Regions from separate parts of the Comamonas testosteroni genome, predicted to be linked through region 1. Evidence: predicted binding sites of a transcription regulator. Region 1 holds the regulator's gene; the other holds the start of a gene.
The links. The regulator LexA, encoded in region 1, represses DNA repair genes until DNA is damaged. The targets are predictions, from matches to a motif close to ACTGTATNNNNATACAGT.
Positions count from the first base shown of each region.

Region 2: a site for LexA is predicted at 6,607-6,624, ahead of F0P97_RS14800 (LexA family protein). Genes of this name have one in related genera too.

Region 1 covers NZ_CP043568.1:3,649,298-3,657,187, forward strand. Annotated here, with positions in the region: gene kdsB (3-deoxy-manno-octulosonate cytidylyltransferase) at 1-251, shown strand, start outside; gene adk (adenylate kinase) at 642-1,298, shown strand; gene F0P97_RS16790 (asparaginase) at 1,575-2,558, opposite strand; gene lexA (transcriptional repressor LexA) at 2,641-3,312, shown strand; gene F0P97_RS16800 (hypothetical protein) at 3,482-3,904, shown strand; gene F0P97_RS16805 (hypothetical protein) at 4,324-4,569, shown strand; gene F0P97_RS16810 (universal stress protein) at 4,714-5,175, shown strand; gene F0P97_RS16815 (hypothetical protein) at 5,482-5,865, opposite strand; gene F0P97_RS16820 (hypothetical protein) at 6,174-6,560, shown strand; gene F0P97_RS16825 (hypothetical protein) at 6,579-6,887, shown strand; gene F0P97_RS16830 (DNA breaking-rejoining protein) at 6,983-7,387, shown strand; gene F0P97_RS16835 (FABP family protein) at 7,472-7,890, shown strand, end outside.
Region 2 covers NZ_CP043568.1:3,227,659-3,235,548, reverse strand. Annotated here, with positions in the region: gene F0P97_RS14845 (DUF4337 domain-containing protein) at 1-297, shown strand, start outside; gene F0P97_RS14840 (hypothetical protein) at 915-1,064, shown strand; gene F0P97_RS14835 (universal stress protein) at 1,071-1,526, opposite strand; gene F0P97_RS14830 (universal stress protein) at 1,697-2,149, opposite strand; gene F0P97_RS14825 (DUF1003 domain-containing protein) at 2,378-2,935, shown strand; gene F0P97_RS14820 (hypothetical protein) at 3,070-3,504, shown strand; gene F0P97_RS27640 (hypothetical protein) at 3,563-3,925, opposite strand; partial or broken gene F0P97_RS27635 (Rha family transcriptional regulator) at 4,065-4,223, opposite strand; gene F0P97_RS14810 (type I restriction endonuclease) at 4,238-5,347, opposite strand; gene F0P97_RS14805 (hypothetical protein) at 5,440-5,853, opposite strand; gene F0P97_RS14800 (LexA family protein) at 6,178-6,588, opposite strand; gene F0P97_RS14795 (DUF6616 family protein) at 6,868-7,206, opposite strand; gene F0P97_RS14790 (DNA alkylation repair protein) at 7,217-7,890, opposite strand, start outside.

The sequences.
Region 1 (7,890 bases):
CGGCCCCCAAGGCCGGTCACCCAGGTTTCACACCGCTGCGCCATATTGGCATCTACAGCTACAAGGCCGGTTTTCTGCGCGAGTTCCCGCAACTCTCGCCCGCCCCCACCGAAGCCATGGAGCAGCTGGAGCAGTTGCGCGCCCTCTGGCACGGCCACCGCATTGCCGTGCATATCACGCCCGATGCACCGGGTGCCGGCGTCGACACACCCGAAGATCTGGAGCGCGTGCGCGCCGTTTTCGCTGGTTGAAAAAAAGACCTGCGCACTTTGGCGACACCGGTGCGCAGGCTGTCTTCATCCAGGACTGCTCACGCATCAAGCCGGCAGCTGCGCAGTCCGCGCGCGCAGTCCTAAAGGGCCCTGGGCCAGTCCAGGAAAGCGCTGATCGCTATACTTTCCGCATAGTCCGAATAGCATATGTAACGGCTTCGGCACCTGGATTACAACTACAGCAATCGCGTTTGCAGCGGATACATGCCTTCAATTGGCCGCACTTGTGACAGCCTTGACTGAATTGTGTAAGCCTGTGTTGGTCTTGTGCGTGCTATCCTTGCCCGCGAAAAAATACGGCCTGGGGACTACGGACGACCACCCGTCTGCCTGGGCCAGCAAGAATTTCTACTCTCCTCAAGGATTTCCATGAAACTGATTTTGTTGGGTGCACCCGGCGCCGGCAAAGGCACTCAGGCGGCCTTTATTTGCCAAAAGTACGGTATCCCTCAAATCTCCACGGGCGACATGCTGCGCGCGGCCGTCAAGGCTGGCACCCCTCTGGGTCTGCAAGCCAAGGCCGTGATGGACGCCGGCCAGCTGGTCAGCGACGATCTGATCATCAACCTGGTCAAGGAACGCATTGCTCAGCCGGACTGCGCCAAGGGTTTCCTGTTTGACGGCTTCCCCCGCACCATTCCCCAGGCCGATGCCATGAAGGCTGCCGGCGTGAAGCTGGACTATGTGCTGGAAATCGATGTGCCCTTCGACGCCATCATTGAACGCATGAGCGGCCGCCGCAGCCACCCCGCCTCGGGCCGCACCTACCACGTCAAGTTCAACCCTCCCAAGGTGGAAGGCAAGGACGACGTGACCGGTGAAGACCTGGTGCAGCGCGAAGACGACAAGGAAGAAACCGTCAAGAAGCGCCTGGACGTCTACAGCAGCCAGACACGTCCCCTGGTGGACTACTACAGCAACTGGGCCAAGGCCGATGCAGCAGCGGCCCCCAAGTACCGTGCCATCAGCGGCACAGGCAGCGTTGAAGAAATCACCGAGCGCGCTCTGGCCGCTCTGGCTTCCTGATCGCCCAGATCACTCGCGCGTGGAGCCTTGCCGCCTTTTCGCGGCCAGGCATCTCTGGGCAAAAAAGGCCGGTGTCCTCACCGGCCTTTTTTGTTCTTGAAGCTCGTGCTCCCGCCCTTCCGGCCGACATCAGTCCGGTGCGAAAAAGCTGCACCGAGGATGGCATTGGAGCCATCAATATTCATAGCTGCCTGCGCCTACACTCATTGGATTTCAGACCCAAACAGCATAAATACTCTGTATCAATGAAGGCCAGCAGCTCTCATAATAAGAGCATCAACCTAATGCGCGAGGCCAGCCCATCAGCTCCAGCATCAGGCTGATTCTGGCCTTGGCCGCCGGCAGGCTGCTCATAAGGCTATCTCGCGCTCCCTCGGCATGCACCACCTGCCCCTCCTCGCACCGGGTCGTGATGCGCAAAGCCATGCCCTGCGCCTGCGCCCAGTCCAGGGCTGGCCCCAGCGCCTCATGGATAGTGCCATTGCCCGTGCCGACCACCACCACGGCACGCACGCCTGCCGAATTCCAGGCCTGCATCACCGCCAGCGCCACGGCGCTGCTGCAGCCCGCATGGCTATGAAGCAGCTCCACCAGGGGCCAGTGATCTGCGGGCGGTAAAGCGATTGCAGTGGAGCTGGCCGCAACGACCCGGGGCAGGCCGCCCGTTGCCCAGCGCAGCCGCCCCTCCTCCACCCAGCCCTGCGGGCCGGCGCCACTGCCATCAAAGGCATCCACACGGTAGGGATGCACCTTGCGCACCTGGCGTGCACTGAACACCCGACCCGCCACCACGGCAAGCACACCGCGGCCAGCAGCCTGCGTGTCGGCCGCACAGGCCACGGCATCGCGCAGATTGCCAGGGCCGTCGGCCGAAATCGCTGTCGCCGGGCGCATGGCGCAGGTCAGCACCACGGGCTTTGCCGGGTGCAGAACACATTGCAGAAACCAGGCGGTTTCCTCCAGGGTGTCGGTGCCGTGGGTGATGACAATACCGCTCACATCATCACGCGCGAGCAGCTCGGCACATCGCAGCGCGAGTGCATGCCAGGTCGCGTGATCCATATCCTTGCTGTCCAGCTGCGCCAGCTGCTCCGCCTGCAGCGACGCCGCAGCAACGCCTTCCAGGTCCGGCACGGCCTGCAGCAGCTGAGCCACGCCCAGCTGGGCCGCACGGTAGCCCACACTGGTGCCAGCCTGCTCGGCAACTCCGGCAATCGTGCCACCGGTGCCCAGGATGACGATATTTTTGTCACGTTCCACTTGCAGTCCTCTTCAAACTGATTAAAAATACAGGTACTGGATGAACACACAGTATTCATCATCGATCGATCAAGGAATGCCCATGGACCACCCCAAGCTCACTCCCCGCCAGCAGCAGATTCTGGACCTCATCCAGTCCACCATCGCTCGCACGGGTGCGCCCCCTACCCGGGCCGAGATTGCCAGCACCTTTGGCTTCAAGTCGGCCAATGCTGCAGAAGAGCATTTGCAGGCACTGGCACGCAAGGGCGTCATAGATCTGGTCAGCGGCACATCGCGCGGCATTCGCCTGCGCGCCGATACCGTGCGCACCATCAATGCGGCACGCGGCGCCAGCTTTGCGCTGCCGCTCACGGCCCTGGCCCCGCTGGTGCTTCCCCTGGTCGGCCGCGTCGCTGCCGGCTCGCCTATTCTGGCCCAGGAACATATCGATCAGAGCTATTCGGTCGAGCCCAGCCTGTTTGCCGCCAAGCCCGATTACCTGCTCAAGGTCCGCGGGATGTCCATGCGTGACGCGGGCATCATGGACGGCGACCTGCTCGCGGTACAGGCTACGCATGAAGCGCGCAACGGCCAGATTGTGGTGGCCCGCCTCGGTGACGACGTGACCGTCAAGCGCTTCAAGCGCACGCCTCAGGGCATCGAGCTGCTACCCGAGAACCCAGACTACAAGATCATTCACGTCGATCCTGAAGAGCCGTTCGCCATCGAAGGCCTGGCCGTAGGCCTTATCCGCAACAGCATGTTCATGTAACGGGCAGACGGCGTCCCTCCGTCTATGCAGCCGAGGCACCGAGCCTCCTTCCCTCTCAAGCCCAGGTGGTAGGCGCGAAGCCGTTGAGCTTCGCCCTGGGCGGAGCTTTGCCGAAAGAACGCAATCCTGCCCTTATCCATGCCGCGAGGTCATCAAAAGGAGTTGCCAAATGGGATTCGCCACATCACTGCAGGCTTTGACACGCCTGACCATGAAAGGCCTGCCTGCCACGCTGTCGCCCAATCCGAACTTCAGCTCCGATGACGCAAGCGAAGCCGCTGCAGAGCCCGTATCCTTCACTGCCAATCGTCCAATGGCGAAGCAGATCGGCATCCCTGTCATGCGCGCCAACCGCGGCCGCAGTCGCCTCGGCAGCAATACACTTCGCCCGCAGGCCTTTGCTGCGACCCCAGAGCTTCAATCGCCAATAATCGACCAGTCGACACAAGCAGCTTCTCCACGACTTCTCAAAATCGTGCAGCGAGAACCGCGCAGGCAACCCGAATGCCTGCTGATCTGCGGACGCATGGCCGATGTCTGCGCCGCGCTGGAGCGTATGGCACTCCATGAGCAAACGGCCCCGCAAGTCTGAAAGCACAATGAGGTTTGCCTGCCTGCACTTATGCAGCCCCGAACCCGACCCGAAATAGGCCTGCAGGCAATGTAACAGGGCTTCCATATGCATCCAACAAGAAGCCATCGCAACGCTCTTGGCCCATCGGCCGGCAGATATGGCGCCAGACAACGCTGCCAACAGTGCATAGGCGAAAAACTCGATGTCGCCAAAACAGACCCTCAGTATTGGCGCCGAACGATCTGGATCGCCATGTAAATTATTTGCTGATGCTCTGCCTGCCCCTGCCCGCCGGAGCGCATTTTGCACAAGCCTCGCAGCCTTCTAAACTCCTTGTCAGGCACGAATATCCGTCAGAACAGATACCCGGATCAGGGTATTGCGGCACCTCTTCGACAGTGGAAACATTCATATACACATGTCAACGAGGGCGTCTTATGAGTGCCTACCGCAAGCTCTTGCAGCACATACAGGCCAAAGACGCCAATGGAGACCTGCGCCTGATTCTGGTCTATCAGAGTTTTGATGAGATCGACATGCCGCATGGCGTCTCCATACGCCCGTCTGCCATTTACTTTGAAACTGCCGATCACCAGGAGGTCAACTGGCTCAATCCACAGCAGTTCGAGATAGAGGCCACTGGCGAAATCCTCAATCGCGTTCCTCCTTCGCCCGAGGAATGAGACGATTCGACGAGACCGCCCCTTGTTACAGAGTCTTACCTCCTGTCTGCAACTCTGCTGCATTCAAAAACTAGGCATTGCGCGGCTCCAGGTATTGGAATAAATTGATTTCCAGGCACATCTTCCGGCATCAGGAGGTTGAACATGTTCAAGCACCTGCTCATTCCCACCGATGGCACCAAACTGTCAGAGGCTGCCGTGCGTGCTGGCGTTCTGCTTGCGCGTGAACAAGGCGCCAAGGTGACCGGCCTGTATGTCATGCCCGATTACCGCGCCATCATCTACGGCGCAGACGCACTGCTGACTTACAACAGCGCAGAGTTCGAGCGCAGTGCCAACAGCGATGCAGATGCGGCTTTGCAGTTCGTTGACCAGATTGCCAGACCTGAAGGCGTACCCTGCAACTTTGTGCGAGTCACCCACGCCTCTGTTTACCAAGCCATTGTTCAGCAGGCGCAGGAATTGCAATGCGACCTGATTTGCATGGCTTCACACGGTCGCAAAGGTATCGGCGGAATTTTGCTGGGCAGCGAAACCCAGCGCGTTCTGACCCACAGCCATGTCCCGGTGCTGGTACACCGGCCTGCCTCAACCGGCAAACATTAAGGAGCCAGAAATATCGAATGGCAGTCCTGCCTGTCGCACGCTCGCCTCGATACAAGGCGGGCACAAGCGACTTGCAAGTCATGGCTGCAAAATGCAGGCCCGCAAGTCAGAAGTTGCTGGCCGCACCCGATGGGGCAACCTGTCAACCGTTCAAACGCGTCAGCAACAGTGCAAGAGCGATAAACGGCGATTGAGGCCAAAGTAACGCCTCTGCCAACTATTCAAATGCATTGACTGTGTGAGCTGCAGAACCGGATCGAGAGGACCCCGAAACTTGCCCGCCTTGCGCGGGCATTTTTTTGGCTGCTAGGCACATCGCTCCGATACTTCTCCCAATCGCTCACGATGCCCAGGCAAGGTGAACAGAATCTGGAGATTCTGCGAGTCCATTTGCTGCACCACGATGGAGCCGTCTTCGTGCAGATAGATCCGCACAGTGTGTTCATCATCCAGATCCCAGTGCGCAACGCTCGTATTCACCCCCCGCCAGCCATGCTCCTCGCACAGCCGACGCCGGCGCAAGGCCTTCAAAAATTCCTGCGAAGCACCAAGCTCTGCATTGGTTTGCACCCAGCTGTCGATCACCAGCTCATAAGCCATCTGCTGCGTATGGCAAGGCTTGGCCAGCTTCATATGCCTGATCCAGGCATCTAGACGGGAGGCAAAAGTGTATTGCAGGTGGTGGGACATGGGCTTTTTTTGAATTCAGTAGTGCATCGGGCCAGATCGCCGCTTGCACATCAAAATCAGAATTTTCCTACGCCCAATTTACCGAAAAGTGCAGCAGAAACAAAATCTACATCACCAAAAGGTTCAGGGTTTAACACTGCTTGATGACTGACCTGAGAGACAACTGGCAACGCGAGACTGGCCAGAGCCACGGTGAACCCTGAGCCTGCACGATGACATATCTCAGGATTGGATAAGCTGGCTCCGGGACGCTTGCCAACTGCTCAGCCACCGCATTGCCAAGTATTTCGTGAGTACCTACCGGTGACTTGCTTGTTGAAATTCAGGCAAGGCGTTTCAGCCCTGCTTTCGATGACTCAGGCCTAGAGCATCGCCATCCGGAAATTCAATGCGCCTCTCTAAAAATTGTCATCATCAGGCAATTTTTACCCTCAAGCCCATACCGGCTCAGGATAGATTTCATTAAAAAAATCTATCTTTTCACTCAGTTACTTAGCACGGCCACTTCATCAAGAAAAGATGACAGCGGCACCGGCAAAGCACCTCCTCGGCGCTTCAAAGAAGCTCACACATCAGATCTGTCCTATCCATTGGCACGATCTGTAAGTGCCTACATACTTCCTTACATCCTCTTGATACAACATCAGTCAAATGCAATGAAATGTCAGCTCGCAGGTCCTGCGGCAAGTCGTTGAGCAACAGGGAGTTTCGTCATGAGAAAAGTTAATCCTGCCGCCAAGAACGCGAACCGCGCTTTTGTCCGTCTGCACACGTATGTGACCAAGCAATTCGACTGGGATCTCTTCACCAAGGACTACCGGGTAGTCCTGCACACAGACGAGGATGGAGGCGTCACGCTCTACATCGTCAAGGTCTTCGACAAGGATGGACAGCCTGCCGCACTGGGACCAAAGATCCCTAACCAGATTACGTTCTCTTACCGCCAAGCTCCCATCATGTCGGTATGGACAGAGTTCTTCAACGACGGCAAATTCAGTTGGCGCAATGTCTCCTGCCGCTAGGGCGCGGCGGTGGTGGATGGAGGCCCGGCTGTCGGCATAGACACCCGTCGCTGCGCCAGGAGCGCCATCCTGCCCAACACATTCAGGAGAGTTGCATGACCCGCTTCCAACCGATGCTTGCAACTGCTGCCCTGCTCAGTCTCATGACGCTACATCTCAGCAGCAGCTCCATGGCACAGGCCGCCTTTACAACCCCGGGCGGCTACACCAACTCCTACAGCGGCCAGATCACGGGCAACGGTATCGTGCAATACGGGCTCGAAACTCGGCCCTTCCAGCGCATGACCGTCACGCTCAACACCAACAACCCATCCAGCCAGATGAACGTCTTCAAGGACGGCTCTGCCCAGCCTCTATGCCAAGGCTCGGCCAACAACAACATCTGCACCTTCCGCATCGAGCGTGGTGCCAGCTACCGTGTGCTGATCTTCCTCACGCGTGAAGCAGCCCTGCGCGGCGAAAGCGCACGCTTTACGCTCACCACCGAAGAAAGCACCTGACGGCCTGACGGCCGTCAAGAGCACCTCAGTCCGTAGCTTGTAAACTGGTTTCAACAGATTCAAAGTGAAAGCCCGTGACACGATATGGAAAACTTTCCCAAAGACATCTACACCGAGCCCACGCCCGATGTGAATACCCTGGCCAACCTCGGTCCCCTCACCGGCATGGCCGGCATCTGGACCGGCAAGCGCGGCCTGGACATCAACCCCAAGGCTGACGGCCCCGAGAAGCAGGCCTTTATCGAGCATATGGAATGCCAGCCCATCGATGCGCAAACCAACGGGCCGCAGCTCTTCTATGGCCTGCGCTACCACACGCGCATCGTCAAGCCCGACGACGTGGAAACCTTTCACGACCAGGTCGGTTACTGGCTGTGGGAGCCTGCCACCGGCAACATCATCCAGACCCTGACCATCCCGCGCGGGCAGACCGCCATGGCCACGGGCAAGACCACGGCCGACGCTACCAGCTTCACCCTCAGGGCCGAGCGCGGCTCCACCGT
Region 2 (7,890 bases), 420 kb from region 1:
GCCACTGAGGACAAGCGGGCTGCCTACCAGGCCAAGGTGGAGCGCTACGAGAAGGAAAAGGACGACATCAAGCGCGATGCCGAGCGTCTGGAAGCGGAGGCCCGGCATTGGGACGAGCAGTCCGAGATGCAGATGCACCTGCATCACCGCTGGGCTCAGGCCACCACCGCGCTGCAGGTCGCCATTGCCCTTGCAGCCATTGCACTGCTGACCAAGAAGAAATGGCTCGAATACGGGATGCTTGGCGTGGCCGCGCTCGGCCTGGGCGTGGGCGGGCTGGCGATGCTGCATATCTGAGAGCGTTTTTTCGATCTTCTGAGCAGAATCGCCAGGAACGAGAGATGGGCAAACAGCGGGCTGCTGCTGAGCAGCCGCTCGCAGTTCTTACACTCCCGACGATTTTCGCCGGCCACACAAAGCGGCACGCGGGCTGCCGCACCAGTTCATCGCGGTCAGAGGTATCGGTCATCAGAACCCCTTGGTGATCAAAAAAGCCCCCCGGGTCTTGAACCTTGCGGGCTTTTGTTGGGGTAGTGGCTTCTCAATTTATGAGCACGTTGCGCTTGCTCTAGCTACATTTGATAGTAGTTTGCTGCCGATAGCATTGCTGGGCTGGCGGTAGCTGCTTTGCTTTCCATAGCGTGAAGCAGGCGGCTGCGCTGGCGCTCGCGGTGCTGCAGCTCCTGCAGCACGGTGTCTATCGGATGCATCGGCAGGAGACTCCCAAGCCCAGGTGGCCCAGCTCGGCAAAGCCGTGGTCAAGCGCTTCGGCGGCGCTGCGGGCAATGTGATGGGTGGAAGCGCAGCCACATTTCAGAACAAAGATGCGCATGGCGACTGCTCCTCGAAAAGCTGCAGGTTCAGGTGGTTGGTGGTGCCGGCGCGCACGCGGTTGATGCTCATCAGGGCTGATGATGTCTTCCAAAATAACCGTCACCGCGCCATTGAATGCCGCCGCAGCAGAACGCCATGCCCGCCGCATCGCCATCGCCTATGTCATTGCAGCATGTGGCGTTGCGGCCGCCGGGCTGGCCGCCCTGGTGCTGGCTATCCGCTGGTGGTAAGCAGTTTTACTCTTTGACCACAGGCCTGTGCACCAGCACCGGAATGTGGCTGTTCACCAGCACGCGCTGGGTTTCGCTGCCCAGCAGAATGCCGGCAATGCCTTTGCGGCCGTGCGATGCCATGCAGATCAGGTCGCAGTGGCTTTCCTCGGCTTGATGGATGATGGCCTTGTGCACCGAGGCGTTCATGGCTCGTGCCGTCCTGCAATACACCCCCTCGGCCCTGGCAATGTCCTGCACCTCTTGCAACACCTTGTCGGCCGTTCTCTCGGCGTCCTTGTTCAGGTCGCTGGTGTTGTAGGTCATCATCGCCTCGCCGCTGTACATCAAGGCGGCATAGTCTGGCATCACGTACAGCACCGTCACCTGGGAGTCTTGCTCCTTGGCAAACTCCATGCCCGCACGCAGCGCGGCTTCGGAGAGTTTCGAGCCGTCCGTAGGAATCAGAATGTGCTTGAACATTTTTAGCCTCCTTGCGCGCCAGCGCCTGTGGGATTGCCACGCAATCCGAACGATTGCCAAACCCATACTCACACTCCGGGATGGCTAATGCAACACCCAGAAGTAGGTATTCAGGCGGTTTTTTTGATGGGCAAGCAAAGGCCTGAAATCCAGTGGAAATCGGCTCTGACCTAATTGGCCGCAGGCCTGTGCACCAGCACCGGAATGCCGCTGTTCACCAGCACGCGCTGGGTTTCGCTGCCCAGCAAAATGCCGGCAAGGCCCTTGCGACCGTGCGATGCCATGCAGATCAGGTCGCAGTGGCTGTCCTTGGCCTGTTGGATGATGGCCTGGTGCACCGAAAAGTTCATCGTCCGCTCCAACTTGCAGTCCACTCCCTCGGCCTCGGCAATGTCCTGCACCGTCTTTAGCACGGTGTCGGCCGTTAGCTCGGCGTCCCGGCGCATCTCGCTGGGGTTGTAGGCCACCATCCCCTCGCCGCTATACATCAGGGCCGAATAGTCCGGCATCACATAAAGCACCGTCACGTCGGAGCCTTGCTCCTTGGCCAGCTGCAAGCCTGCACGCAGTGCAGCTTCGGAGAGTTTCGAGCCGTCTGTCGGAATCAGAATGTGCTTGAACATTTTCAGCCTCCTTGGGCATCAGCGGTAGCAACGCAATCCGAACGATTGCCTACCCATACTCACACTCCGGGGCAGCCATTGCAACACCTGGCGTCAATATTCAAGCATTCCCCCGCTTGTGCTTGTTGCCGCATGACGGTGGCGGCGGCGCGACAGGGCGCAAGGCAGGCGCCAGGCTTGGGTAGCATGCTGACGATGTCTTCATCCTTCGAATGACAAGGAAGTCCCATGCTCAATACGGATACCGTTGCGAAGAGGCTGTTTGGCGCCTCCGCAGATACCTTGGACGCCAGAGCGCTCAAGGTCGCCCAGCACATTGCCCGGCGCAAGCACATTTCGCGCAATGTGGATCAGGAGCTGGATCAAACGCCGCCCACCTTCGGCCAGCGCGCAGCCGATGCCGTCGCCACCTTTGGCGGCTCCTGGGCCTTTGTGGCGCTGTTTTGCGCAACCATGCTGGTCTGGGTGGGCCTCAACTCTTTGCTGCTGTGGGCGCGCGGCTCCACCTTCGACCCGTACCCCTATATTCTGCTGAACCTGTTTCTGTCCATGCTGGCGGCCATACAGGCGCCCATCATTCTCATGTCGCAGAACCGGCAGGCAGACAAGGACCGCATTCGCGGAGAGCACGACTACGAAGTCAACCTCAAGGCCGAGCTGGAAATCATGCTGCTGCACGAAAAAATCGACGAGCTGCAGAAAACGCAGTGGAGCGAACTTATCACCATCCAGAGCGAGCAGCTGCAGCTGCTGCGCCGGCTGGCGGACGGGCAGCGGTCCGTTTAACTGCGCAGGTTTTGGGTAGTCTGTGGCGCTGCCTGCGCCTAGCCAGTGCAACACGGGGCTTGCGCATTCGCGGTGCAGGTCGCTAAAAGCGGGAGGGCGGTAGTACGATTCGCCAATCGCAACTTGGAGTGGGTATGGGCAAATCGACGTATCGCGCATTGGTGATTGCTTCGCTGGGCATCCCATTATTCGGAATGCTGGCGGAATATGGCTTCGATCTGGTGCCTCATGAGCTGACCGATCTTTCCCAGAGCCTGCTGATGCAGTCGGAAGTCGGCCCCACGGACTGGATCTTCTTGCTGGCGCTTTCGGTGCTCGTGGTGCTCGGCCTCATTTCCTTTTACGGGTTTTATGGGCTGCTGCGGTTCAGAGCATGGGCACCTCGGTTTGCCCTGTGGTCTTCTGCCGCGACGTGGGTCGTCACATGCTTCAGCCCGCCGATTGTGCTGTCCGGCCTGGGGAACGCGACATCGGCCTTGGGCTTTGCGCTGTTTGGCGCGGTACTCGCATTGCCGTACTACTCTCCCGAAGTGCGAGAGATGTTCTGGCCCTCCTCGCCTGAGGCCTGAACAAAAGCCCCAGCCAGGGGCTTTTTGTATGGCACAGCGCTTCGGGCTTCAGAGCAGACTATCGGAACGTCATGCGCAGCAAGCAGGCCTTCATCGGGCGCTGGGGGCTGCTTGGCTGACAGCGCCGGCGCTGGTCGGGGTACACCGGCAGCGCCACCTGCTTTTCGCGGTGCTGGGCGCGCAGGGTCAGGCGCTGCGTGCAGGCCGTTGCCGGCGTGGCCAGCTGGGCATCGGTCGCGCCGATGATCTCGCCGTCGGCAATGCGCTGCGGCAGGCTGCTGAAGGACACCACCATCTGGTCCGTCGCAATCGGCTTGGCATAGGGCTGGGTGGGGCGGCCCTGGCTGTCGTAGTTCAGGTTCAGCAAGTAGCGGCTGTGCTGCCACTCGTCTGCATCGCCCTGCATCACGGCATTGAACACCGTGCGGTGTACCTGCGCCGCGGCCTCTGCGGCCAGAGAAAAAGGCCAGTTCCCTACGCTGCGAGTCTGCAGGCGGGTGCAGCGCGGCTTCCATGCGGTTAAAGGCGTCGATATAGGCGACCTTCCTGCGCAGTGCTTCCTTGCCGGTAAAGCCCATGGCCAGCAGCGTAAAACCGTCGCGAGTGATTCGGTGAGCCGGAAGCGTGCGTCCTGTTGAGTCAGTGAAATCGCTCAACGCAAAATTGCGTTCAGTGAATTCGGCAGGGGGCGTCGAGTCTTTTGATGGCGCGAACCACATCAGCGTGGCTATCGTTACGCCACAAGCTTTGTCGCAGCTATAAGCTCCGTGGAAAAGTTGTAGATATCGTCCAGTTTGCTAAGAGGGTGGCGCACTTCCTTTTTTTCCGCATCCAAAATTCCAAGGTATTTTTGGCTGCGATTGAAGTGGAGGCGACAAACGGGCTTGCGGTTGTTGTCATCCAGCAAAATGCCGAAATAGCTCTGTGTGTCCCTGTGACCAATTCGTTCTGGCTCGACGCTTGTTCGCACAATCGATTTCACAATGAAGAACCCTTCCATCTCCTCAGGGGTCGTTGCGATGCGAGCGGCTTCCTCATCTTGTGATGCTGGTGGCTTGTCGGTCGATTTCTCCGACTTCACAGCATCATCTGTAGCAAGTGGCTGAGCCACCAGAGTCTGTGGTGCAACTCCAGTAATAGCTGACTTCAATCGATCATTGACCAAATCGCCGGTGAACTGGGTGACTGCTTTAAGTAGCAGTGGCTGGAACTGTTCACGCACACGCGCAGTGATTGCTCCGTCATAGACACGGGCAGTAAAAAATCGAAGAAATTCTTCGCATGGGTCGCTGAACTGATTGGCCAATTCACGTTTGAGCTGACCGATATATTTCAGTTCGCCCGCTGCACTGATGATGGAGTCAACGTCAAATGCGGAGCGCGTGAGATTGCGAAGCTCTGGTGCCGCATGCTCATCGATATCCAGTAGATCAAGCTCCAAAAATGGCTTTTCATCCATTTTGTTGGGGGCGTCCAGGTCTGTGAAAAACTTGTAGACCCGTCCATTCGTGAGGATAGAGATTCTTGCGGTCGTTACGTGAAAGTAGCGGAAAAGCTGGCTTGCATGGTTGACATTCAGTGGCTCACCGAGCTTTTTGCATTCGATCAGCATTTGGACTTGACCATCTTTGAAAATGGCATAGTCGATCTTTTCACCTTTCTTGGTGCCTACATCGCAGATGAATTCTGGAACAACTTCGGAAGGATTGAAAACGTCATACCCCAATACGGATTGAATAAAAGGCATGACGAATGCCGTTTTTGTCGCTTCCTCTGTTGAGATGTTTTGGCCCTGCTGTCGGATCTTTGCGGCAAGGTTGTTAAGGCTTTCGTAGAGCTCCACATTTTCTCCTTCAAGTTGTTTGTGAGGGCATCATATATAAGTGCTTGCATGGGATTTTCCCAATTGCTTTTGGCGCTTGCATATTTCGAGTCTCAACATTTCAGCCGATACTGCTCATCCCGAGCAACCTTGCGCTCCCTCCGCACCCAATCCAGATCGTAATACTGGCTGCCAGCTCGCCCCATGCTGTCCAATGCTTTGACGCGTTCTTCCAGCGCATCGCAGACTTGTTTTTTGCCGGGCTCGGCAGGCTGGGCAGGGCGGTTTTGATAGACAACTGCAGGGGCTGCGGTATTGCGCTGGGTTTTGCGCCATTGGGATTCGGCATGGGCCACTTTCTGATCCCAGGGCAGGCCGGAGGGTACGGTTTCCGTGCGTTCCAGAAAGGCGTTGTGCTGGCCGCATGAATGGCTGCTCCAGAACAGCCCGCCGCCATGGCCTTTGCACAGATAAACGGTGCTGCTGGAGTGGCCGCTGTGCAGGGTGGTGGTTTTGTCTTCCACCACTTTGCCGCCTTTGCATGCCTCTTGAGAATAGGCATTACCGCAGCGATAGATGGGCTGCGCTATGGCCGGAGAGGTAGCGGTGGCTGACAGCAAAAATGCTGCGGCAGTCAATGCAAGCAGAAAATGCATGCGGAGCATTATCTGTAAAAATTAGTTACCGAGATATTAACCCCGGCCCGCGGCGCGATGTTGGCTAACTGTAATAAAGCAAAGAAAAAGGCAGTGTAAAGAACTACATTGCCTTTGTGCGTTAGCAGGTGCTTTTTGGGGGAGGGCTAATCAAATTTCAACGACAGCCTGCGTTGGGCTGGCGTGCGCATGTGTCTATCTTGCAAAGCGCTTGATGCAACTGGTGACCACACCCCATATTTCCAGAGCCTGTCCTTCCTGCGGCACGGTGTCGGGGTAGGTGGGGGCGCCTGCCTTGAGCTTGCAGGTGTCGCCATCGCCCTCCAGCACTCTGATGACGAGTTCGCGCTCGACAACCGCCACGACGATGCTCCCATCACGAGCGCGCAACTCCCTGTCCACCACGACGATATCGCCGTCATCGATGCCGTGTTCCTGCATGGACGGACCGGCCACACGCAGCACAAATGTGGCCTTGGAGTGCGTGACCAGCAGGTCTGTAATATCCAGCCGCTTGCCAGCAAAGTCATTGGCGGGCGAGCCTGCGCGCGCGCTGCAATCAGCCAGCGGCAAAGTAACCGGGGACGCGATCAGTTGGACGGGCATACCACTCATGAGACGATGACTGTTCATATGTACAGTGTAGCGGTTGATGAGGATCAGGTGTCATGAATCCACGTTGATGTCGCATGCTTTGTACTCGATCTTGCGTCCGGCTCTGTGCGGAGTCGGGGATCCATGTTGAGTTGCATCTGCTATGCCGAAGGCTGGCCGGCCCGCAGTGGCGACTGTGGCGGGCGGCCATTAAGTGGGCATTATCAGGCACTAGAAAATGACTAGCCGCATGCATTGCAGATGCATAACGGCATTATCGGAATGACTGCGCTACGCGGCGGCTAGAGCAGCCAAGTGAATATCCGCAGCCCCTTGAGTGCTGGCCGCATTCACATGGTCAAAGTAATCGTACCAGCCGCTGGCCTTGATGCCCGCCAGCAGGGCGTCACGAGCGGCCTGGTCAGGAAAGCGCCAAATACCAAGGAATGTATGCGCGGTTCCCTGGTCAATGTTGGAGTCCGTTTCTGCCAGAGAGAGAACTTCGACACCGAGGCTGGAGAGTTGATTCAATGCGAGTCCGATGCCGCCAAGAAAGTGTTGCCTTTGGTCGGCAGGCAGTGCGAGCCAAGCCGAATTGGGGGTGTAGAGCTCTACGAGGTAATGAGACATGGTTCCACTTTCACTTGAGATTGCGCAGTGCGCGTTGACATATACGATGTGTGGTGGCGGCTTGGGAGCTTTGAAGCCATTGGGCACAGATGTCACGTACCCAGGCTGGCTGGTCCTTGGCGGCATCATTGAGCCAATTGGCGACCGAGTCCTGCACGTAGACCGAAGGGTCGCTCTTCAGAGCTGAGAGCAAAGGCAGCGCTTGCTCGGGCGAGCATTTGAGCTGTGAGATATGTGTGCTCCACACCCCGCGGGGACGCAAATCCTCGCACGCGAATCGTCGGATACGGTCAGAAGGATCTTGTGTCCATGGCATCAGCTGAGCGATAGCCGTCGCTAGGTCTTGCACCAGGTGCGGCCGCATCGCCATCCAAGCCCATTCACGCACACCAAAATGGGCATCATCTGCCAGCGGGCGCATTGTGGCCAGCCGTACACCGAGATCTACATTAGGCTGCGCACCGATCATGAAACACGCCCAGCCTCGTGCCATATCTGCGTGGTGCGTTCGGCATTGTGCGATGCCCCCAGTACCCAAGTCCTCCAGCAAGACTGCGCCGATACGGGCCATGCGTTTGAGCACACCCAGCTGGCAGGCTTCATCGATCGTGTTCAGTGCGCGAGCCGTAAGTGCCGGAAAGAGTGTTCGTGCCAGTACGGCCTGGTCGACTGCTAGGCACTCAG